DNA from 2 places in the Streptomyces sp. NPDC055013 genome. Region 1 is predicted to be linked to the other one. Evidence: predicted binding sites of a transcription regulator. Region 1 holds the regulator's gene; the other holds the start of a gene.
What was found. The regulator HspR, encoded in region 1, represses chaperone genes until heat shock. The targets are predictions, from matches to a motif close to TTGAGNNNNNNNNNCTCAA.
Positions count from the first base shown of each region.

Region 1 (4,416 bases):
CGTCGGCGGATTCAAGTCCGTCGCGGAGTCGCTGGAGACCGTCGCGGCGAAGATGGGACTGCAGGCGTTCGGCAAGGAGGGCGAGCCCTTCGACCCGACGATCCACGAGGCCCTGATGCACTCCTACGCGCCGGACGTCACCGAGACGACCTGCGTGGCGATCCTGCAGCCCGGGTATCGCATCGGCGAGCGCACCATCCGCCCCGCGCGGGTGGCCGTCGCCGAGCCCCAGCCGGGCGCGCAGACCGTCAAGGAGGAGTCTGCCGAGGCGGCCGACGACAAGGAGAGCGGTGGCCCGGACGAGGGCTGACGTTGAACTGACGAGGGACTACGGGAAGGGGGCACGTCGAGGATGAGCACCAAGGACTTCATCGAGAAGGACTTCTACAAGGTCCTCGGCGTCCCCAAGGACGCCACCGAGGCCGAGATCAAGAAGGCGTACCGCAAGCTCGCCCGCGAGAACCACCCGGACGCCAACAAGGGCAACGCCAAGGCGGAGGAGCGCTTCAAGGAGATCTCCGAGGCGAACGACGTCCTCGGCGACCCCAAGAAGCGCAAGGAGTACGACGAGGCTCGCGCCCTGTTCGGCAACGGCGGCTTCCGCCCGGGGCCGGGCGGCGCGGGCGGCTCCTTCAACTTCGACCTGGGCGACCTCTTCGGAGGCGGCGCCCAGGGCGGCGGCGGCCAAGGAGGAGCCGGCGGCTTCGGCGGCGGACTCGGCGACGTCTTCGGGGGCCTGTTCAACCGCGGCGGCACGGGGACGACCCGTACCCAGCCCCGGCGCGGCCAGGACATCGACACCGAGGTCAACCTCAGCTTCACCGAGGCGATCGAGGGTGCGACGGTCCCGCTGCGGATGTCCTCGCAGTCACCGTGCAAGGCCTGCGCGGGCACCGGCGACAAGAACGGCACACCGCGGGTGTGCCCGACCTGCGTCGGTACCGGCCAGGTGGCGCGGGGCTCGGGCGGTGGTTTCTCCCTCACCGACCCGTGCCCGGACTGCAAGGGGCGCGGTCTGATGGCCGAGCACCCCTGCATGGAGTGCAAGGGCAGCGGCCGGGCCAAGTCCTCGCGCACCATGCAGGTCCGCATCCCCGCCGGGGTGTCGGACGGCCAGCGCATCCGCCTGCGCGGCAAGGGCGCACCCGGCGAGCGCGGCGGCCCCTCCGGCGACCTGTACGTCACCGTGCACGTCGACGCGCACCCGGTGTTCGGCCGCAAGGAGGACAACCTCACGGTGACCGTCCCCGTGACCTTCACGGAGGCGGCCCTCGGCGGCGAGGTCAGGGTCCCCACCCTGGGCGGACCGCCGGTCACCCTGAAACTGCCGCCCGGCACACCCAACGGCCGCACCATGCGGGCGCGGGGCAAGGGCGCGGTCCGCAAGGACGGCACCCGCGGCGACCTTCTGGTCACCGTCGAGGTGAGTGTTCCGAAGGACCTGACGGGGAAGGCTCGTGACGCGCTCGAGGCGTATCGCGAGGCGACCGCGGGTGAGGATCCGCGTGCGGAGCTGTTCCAGGCCGCGAAGGGAGCATGAGTCAGATGGACGGTCGTCGACGCAACCCGTATGAACTGACCGAGGAGACCCCGGTCTACGTCATCTCGGTGGCGGCCCAGCTGTCCGGCCTGCACCCGCAGACCCTGCGCCAGTACGACCGCCTGGGCCTGGTGTCTCCGGACCGCACCGCGGGCCGGGGGCGCCGTTACTCGGCCCGTGACATCGAACTGCTGCGCACCGTCCAGCAGCTGTCGCAGGACGAGGGCATCAACCTCGCCGGCATCAAGCGCATCATCGAACTGGAGAACCAGGTCGCCGCGCTCCAGTCCCGGGTGGCCGAACTCCAGGCCGCCGTCGAAGGGGCCGCCGCGGCGATGCAGCAGCGCGAGGCGGCGGTGCACGCGTCGTACCGCCGCGATCTGGTGCCGTACCAGGAGGTGCAGCAGACCAGCGCGCTGGTGGTGTGGCGGCCGAAGAAGGCCAAGGACTAGCGGCACGCAGCGGAAAGGGGCCCGGAGAACTCTCCGGGCCCCTTTCCCATGCCGGCACCGCGTCAGGGAATCAGATCCCCGATCGCATCCACGACCAGCATCCACATCGGCTGCGCCCCCGTGCCGAATCCGGCTGCGAGGGCGTGTCCGAGGCTCACGTCCATGGCCTCGGGGGCCGCGTCCGCGCGCCACTCGGCGGAGACCTCGCCGTTGCCCTGGGAGGTGAACTCACCGAGGGGCCGCCCGTCGCGCAGGAGCAGACTGTCCGGCACGGAGTCGGGTAGCAGCCGCCAGACATGGCCGGCATGCCGGACGTCGACCGCGTACGAACGCCGGGTCAGCCGCCCCTTCGCCGGGCGCACGTCCGCCTGCGCGCCGTCCACGGTGAGCGTGAGCCGGTCGCCGGCCCGGGTGCCGACGGGGATGTGCTCCTCGGCCTCGGTGCCGACGGACCGGCTCAGTACGATCCGCGGTACCGCCGCGCCCTCGACGACGACTTCGCCGCGCCCGGTGTCCAGACGGACGGTCAGCGTGCCGAACTGGCTGTCCTCGACGAGGGTTTCGGTGATGACGGTCATGCGGATGATCTTCGCAGCTCCGGTCGGGTCGGTCAGGCGGCGGGTGCGGTCACCGTCCAGTCGCCCGCGGGGACGGACTCGGTGCCGTCGGCCTGCACACCCGTGACCCAGTAGAAGGACGTGGTGCCGCGCCGGGCGCCCTTGTCGAAGTAGGTGAAGGCCCCGGCCGGGAGCTCGGCGATCTTCTCGTACGTGGCTGAGGCGGGGTTCCACCGGTGGACGCGGAAGCTCTGCGCCGGGTCGGCGGACTCTTCCTCGCCCGCGCCGAGCCCGGACCACACGAGCTGGTTGCCCTCGTCGCCCTCGGCACCCGAAGCCGTCAGACGCAGCGGCGAGCCGTCGGGCGTCGGCACGCTCGGCGTCATGTCGAGCTCCGTCGCGCGCACGGCCTCGACCGGATCGTCGCTCCACCTGATGGCGGAGTTCCCCTCGTCGTCCACGGCGTCGACGAAGAAGCAGACCTCGTCACCGTCCGGGCGCGTGGTGTACGCGTAGGAGGTCTCGGAGGGGGAGACGTGGTCCACCAGGCTGCCGTAGCAGACCTGTTCGCCCTCGTCGCCCGCGAGCTCGCCCCAGTGGACCGTGTAGTGCCGCAGATCCCTGGCCGGGCTCCTGTCCCAGTCCAGCTGGAAGCCGTACTCGGTCGGGGTGACGCTCAGCCCGGTGACGAGCGGCGGCGGATCGTTGTCCCAGATCTTGCCGGACTGCGTCGCGGACCGGGCGGACGCATTGCCCGCCGCGTCGGCGGCCGACACCCGGTAGTGGTACACGGTGCCCTCGGCGGCCGAGGTGTCCAGGTGGGAGAGCCGGTCCGTGCTCGCGACCTCGGTGTACGTGCCGTTGCGGCTCGTCGCCCGGTAGACGCGGTACGTCGCCGCGTCCGCGACCTCGTCCCACTCGACCAGCAGCCCGCCCGTGCCCCCGGCCGGGGTCACCTCGCCGGTCGCACCCGTGATGGTGGGCACGCCGGGCGCGACCCGGTCGACGGTGGTGACGGCCTGGTCCGCCGTACCGGCCGACTCGTTGCCGGCCCTGTCGTGGGCGCGGATCTCGTAGAAGTAGGTCGCGCCGGTCACCGGCAGGGTGCTGTCGGTGTAGGTGGTGGAGGTGGTCGTCGCGAGCGGGGTGCTCCCGAAGGTGGCGCCCTTGAGGCGGCGGTGGACGCGGTAACCCGCGTGGTCCATCTCCTTGTTCTTCGCCCAGGTCAGCTTCGCCTTGCCCGTGGCCCTGTCGTACGAGACCGAAGTGCCGGTCGGCGCGAGCGGCCTGACCTTGTCGACGGTCGCCGAAGTGCGGGGCGTGTAGGCGAACTTGACGTTGGCCGTGCCGGTCCAGTTGACGTGGTCGACGCGCAGGGTGTGCTTGCCGGCCGGGACGGTGACGTTGACCGTCTTCTTCGCGGTGGTCGACACGTTCTTCCAGATATCGACCTTGCGGGAGCCGTCGAGGTAGACGCGGATGCCGTCCTGGGAGGAGACGGCGAAGGAGAAGGGGCCACCGGAGCCGAAGTCGCGGGTCAGGGTCCAGCGGACGGAGAAGTTGTCCTTCGGGAGACCGGAAGCGGGGGCACCCGTGCCCCAGTTCTGGTCGATGACCGAGTCGCAGTCCGTCCTCTTCGCGGTGCCCGAAAAGGTGGTGTTCGCGAAGAACTGGCGCTTGAAGACCGGCGAGGTACAGGTCACTGCGGCGGACGCGGGGGAGGTCGTCGTGAGCAGGGCGCCCGTGGTGGCGAGCACGACCGTCGCCGCGGCTGCGGCGGTCGTGCGTCTGGCTGGGTTCATTCGATCCTCTGGTCGAGTGCGGGACGACAGGCGGGCGTCGTCCTGAACAGGACTCGTGACGAATG
Region 1 is NZ_JBSGVW010000021.1:136,238-140,653, forward strand. It holds gene grpE (nucleotide exchange factor GrpE) at 1-310, shown strand, start outside; gene dnaJ (molecular chaperone DnaJ) at 353-1,540, shown strand; gene ACWGDB_RS24910 (heat shock protein transcriptional repressor HspR) at 1,546-1,992, shown strand; gene ACWGDB_RS24915 (hypothetical protein) at 2,055-2,570, opposite strand; gene ACWGDB_RS24920 (PA14 domain-containing protein) at 2,603-4,351, opposite strand.

Region 2 (4,416 bases), on a different contig from region 1:
GCTCCATACGGTCGAGCAGGGCCTCCGGGATGGCCTCCAGGACGTTGGCGGTGGCGAGGAAGACCACGTCCGACAGGTCCAGTTCCACTTCCAGGTAGTGGTCGCGGAAGGTGTGGTTCTGGGCCGGGTCCAGGACCTCCAGCAGGGCGGCCGCCGGGTCGCCCCGGAAGTCGGACCCCACCTTGTCGATCTCGTCCAGCAGCACCACCGGGTTCATCGACCCGGCCTCCTTGATGGCCCGCACGATCCGGCCGGGCAGCGCGCCGACGTACGTACGCCGGTGACCGCGGATCTCCGCCTCGTCCCGTACGCCGCCGAGGGCGACGCGGACGAACTTGCGGCCCATGGCGTGCGCGACGGATTCGCCGAGTGAGGTCTTTCCGACGCCGGGCGGGCCGACCAGCGCCAGCACGGCACCGCCACGCCGGCCGCCGACGACACCCAGGCCGCGGTCGGTACGGCGCTTGCGCACCGCGAGGTACTCGGTGATGCGCTCCTTCACGTCCTCCAGACCGGCGTGCTCGGCGTCCAGGATCGCCTGGGCCCCCTGGATGTCGTACGCGTCCTCGGTCCGCTCGTTCCACGGCAGTTCGAGCACGGTGTCGAGCCAGGTCCGGATCCACGACCCCTCGGGCGACTGGTCGGAGGAGCGCTCCAGCTTGTCGACCTCCTTGAGCGCGGCCTCGCGGACGTTCTCGGGGAGGTCGGCGGCCTCTACGCGGGCGCGGTAGTCGTCGGACTCCTCGCCGTCCTGCTCGCCGTTGATCTCACGCAGTTCCTTGCGTACGGCCTCCAGCTGACGCCGGAGCAGGAACTCGCGCTGCTGCTTGTCGACGCCCTCCTGGACGTCCTTGGCGATGGTCTCGGCGACGTCCTGCTCGGCGAGGTGGTCGCGCAGTTGCTGAGTGGCGAGCTTGAGGCGGGCGACCGGGTCGGCGGTCTCCAGGAGCTCCACCTTCTGCTCGGTGCTCAGGAAGGGCGAGTAACCGGAGTTGTCGGCGAGGGCGGAGACGTCGTCGATGGCCTGGACGCGGTCGACGACCTGCCAGGCGCCGCGCTTGCGCAGCCAGGCGGTGGCGAGGGCCTTGTACTCCTTCACCAGGTCGGTGACCTGTCCGGGCAGCGGCTCGGGCACGGTCTCGTCGAGGCGGGTCCCCTCGACCCACAGTGCCGCACCCGGTCCGGTCGTCCCGGCGCCGATCTTCACACGGCCGCGACCGCGGATCAGGGCGCCCGGGTCGCCGTCGGCCAGCCGGCCGACCTGCTCGACGGTGCCGAGCACACCGGTGCTCGCGTACGTCCCGTCGATGCGTGGCACCAGGAGCACCCGTGGCTTCCCTGGCTGTGACCTCGCGGCGGCCTGAGCGGCCTCCACCGCGGCGCGCACGTCGGCGTCGTTCAGGTCCAGCGGGACCACCATTCCGGGCAGCACCACCTCGTCGTCGAGCGGCAGCACGGGCAGGGTGAGCGATGTGGACGTCGAAGCCATGATCTCCCCTTCGGCAGTCAAGTTGAGTTATGCCGACTCAATGCACGGGACGCTTCGAATGTTCCCCGGCCTCCGTTCGCTGTGAGCGATCAGTTACGCCACTGGCCGTGACCTCGACTTCTGTAGGTGAACGGTGACCGGGGCCTGATCCTTCCCGCACCGTCTCCGGCCTCGTCAGCGGCCTGTGTGCGCTCGGCATGCGCGGCGCCGAGCCGGACCGGCTCATGACGCCGGGGCTGGGCGAACCCGGCCGGGCGGCGGGGCCGGGGTGTCCACCGCGCGCCGGTGGCGAACCGCGCGTGAGGCCGCCCGAGGCCGGCCGGCTCCGCCGGGTACCACCCGCGCACGACCGGCCACATCGCGATCCCGATGGCCAGGGCGATCAGATGGCCCCAATTGGTCAGCGGGTCCGTGAGATCGACGAGGTCCTGGATCAGCATCCCGCCGAACAGCGCCGGCACCGGCCACCGCAGCCACGGCTGCAGCAGCCCGCTCAGCGCGCCGACGCCCGTGGCGACGCCGAAGCTGACGCCGTAGTCGAGACGGTGCAGCGAGCTGTCGGGAAGGTGGCCGACCAGTACGGCGAGCCCCACCGGGACCTCGGTGGCGAGGGTGGCCAGGACGTGCCCGGTCAGGAAGACGACGGCCGTGCGCATGCCGCCGATCCGTCGCTCCAGCGCGGTGAGCACCAACAGGAAGGCAAGCGTGTACGGCGCCACGAACCCGCCCGCGATCCACAGCGCGCTGGCGAGCAGCACCGTCACGGGCGTGCCCACGAGGTGCGCCACGTCGGTGCTGGAGCCCTGGTGCAGGGCGTGGACGAGGGCGGGGTCGGCATACGTGGTGACGAGCGAGGTGCCGGCCAGTACGGCGGCGTAGGCGAAGGTGAACGGTGTGCCGGTGGGTGTGGGGAGCAGACGCCAGGGGCGGGCATGGCGGGGCAGGGACGCGGAGGCTTCAGAGGGGCTCGGCGCGGTCGTCGCCGTCGCGCCCAGTGGTCCGCGCTGCCGCGGCATCCCGTCCAGCAGCTCGCCAACCTCGGGCAGGCCCGCCGCACCGGGCACGGGAGCCGAGCCCGGCACGCCCCCGGCCGCAGTCCGTTCCAAGGTGAGGCGCCCCTTCCGTTTCCCCCACCCTTCGCCCGCACCCCACCCCCGTCTGTGACCGGCGCCACAACGAGGCCGATTCTCAGCAACCTCTCAACAAGGCCCCGGAAAGCGTTCAGCCCACCCGCGGGCCTGCCAGGATGGCCCGATGCCCACTTCGTACGACATCCCCGAAGTCCTGGACCGTCGCGAGGGCCCGCACGGGGAGGTCGTGCTGCGGCGGCACGGTGAGCTGCTCCAGATCATCGCGAACGGCTGCTTCCTGATGGACACCTCCGACGGCCGCTCGGAACGGCTGCTCGTCGACGCGGCACTCGGCGCGCTGGACGGCCGGCCGGAGCCCCATCTGCTGATCGGCGGGCTCGGAGTGGGGTTCTCGCTCGCACATGCCGCCGCCGATCCCCGCCCGGGACGGATCACCGTCGTGGAGCGCGAGAGCGCGATTATCGGCTGGCATCTTGACGGACCCTTGTCGCACTTCTCGGCCCGCGCCCTGGACGATCCGCGCACCGGGATTCTGGAAACGGATCTCGTGGCGCACGTACATGAGACTTCCGCCACGTATGACGCCCTGTGCCTCGACATCGACAACGGGCCCGGTTGGACTGTCACCGAGGGCAACGACAGCCTCTACTCACCGGCCGGACTGGCAGGCTGCGCAGGGGCGTTGAGGCCCGGCGGGGTGCTTGCCGTATGGTCCGCCCGGCCATCTCCGGAATTCGAAGAAACCTTGCGTAATGCCGGATTCCAACAGGTGCGTACCGAAGAGATCCCCGTTGCCCGGGGCGTTCCGGACGTCGTACACCTCGCCGTACGACCTGGATAGCCGTGGCGCGGTGACTCCCCGTACTCTGCTCACCTGACGCGGATCATTCAAGCGTCAATCGCAAGCATGAGCAGGCATAGCCAGTCAGCGGGATCACCCCACGGATTCCGGAAAGCAACTTTGGGGCGGGCGATGGAGCAGACACACACCTCCCACAACGGCACGGCGGCGACCCCGGGCGCGCAGCGCCGGGTCCTCGTGGTCGAGGACGATCCGACCATCGTGGACGCCATCGCGGCCCGCCTGCGTGCCGAGGGATTCCTCGTACAGACGGCCGGCGACGGTCCGGCGGCGGTCGACACGGCCGAGGCGTGGCAGCCCGACCTGCTGATCCTCGACATCATGCTGCCGGGCTTCGACGGTCTGGAAGTCTGCCGCCGGGTGCAGGCCCAGCGGCCGGTGCCGGTGATGATGCTGACCGCCCGGGACGACGAGACCGACATGCTGGTCGGGCTCGGCGTGGGCGCCGACGACTACATGACCAAGCCGTTCTCCATGCGGGAGCTGGCGGCACGCGTGCATGTGCTGCTGCGCCGCGTCGAGCGGGCCGCGCTGGCCGCCACGACCCCGCGGTCGGGCATCCTGCGGCTCGGTGAGCTGGAGATCGACCACGCGCAGCGGCGGGTGCGGGTGCGCAGTGAGGATGTTCACCTCACGCCCACCGAGTTCGACCTCCTGGTGTGCCTGGCGAACACCCCGCGCGCGGTGCTCTCTCGCGAGCAGCTGCTCGCCGAGGTGTGGGACTGGGCGGACGCCTCCGGCACCCGCACGGTCGACAGCCACATCAAGGCGCTGCGCCGGAAGATCGGCGCCGAGCGGATCCGTACGGTGCACGGCGTGGGCTACGCCCTGGAGACGCCGACGCCATGAGCGACGGACCGGCCGCGCGGAGAGGCCCCGGGGAGCCCTGGGGCGGCGTACGTCCGTTCTCGATCAAGACCAAGCTGGGCGCGCTGGTCATCATCGCGGTGCTGATCACCACCGGCCTGTCGATG
Region 2 is NZ_JBSGVW010000023.1:29,291-33,706, reverse strand. It holds gene lon (endopeptidase La) at 1-1,489, opposite strand, end outside; partial or broken gene ACWGDB_RS25790 (rhomboid-like protein) at 1,798-2,595, opposite strand; gene ACWGDB_RS25785 (spermidine synthase) at 2,744-3,421, shown strand; gene ACWGDB_RS25780 (response regulator transcription factor) at 3,554-4,291, shown strand; gene ACWGDB_RS25775 (sensor histidine kinase) at 4,288-4,416, shown strand, end outside.
Region 2: lon (endopeptidase La) is a predicted target of HspR. The motif match lies at 1,512-1,530, and genes of this name have one in related genera.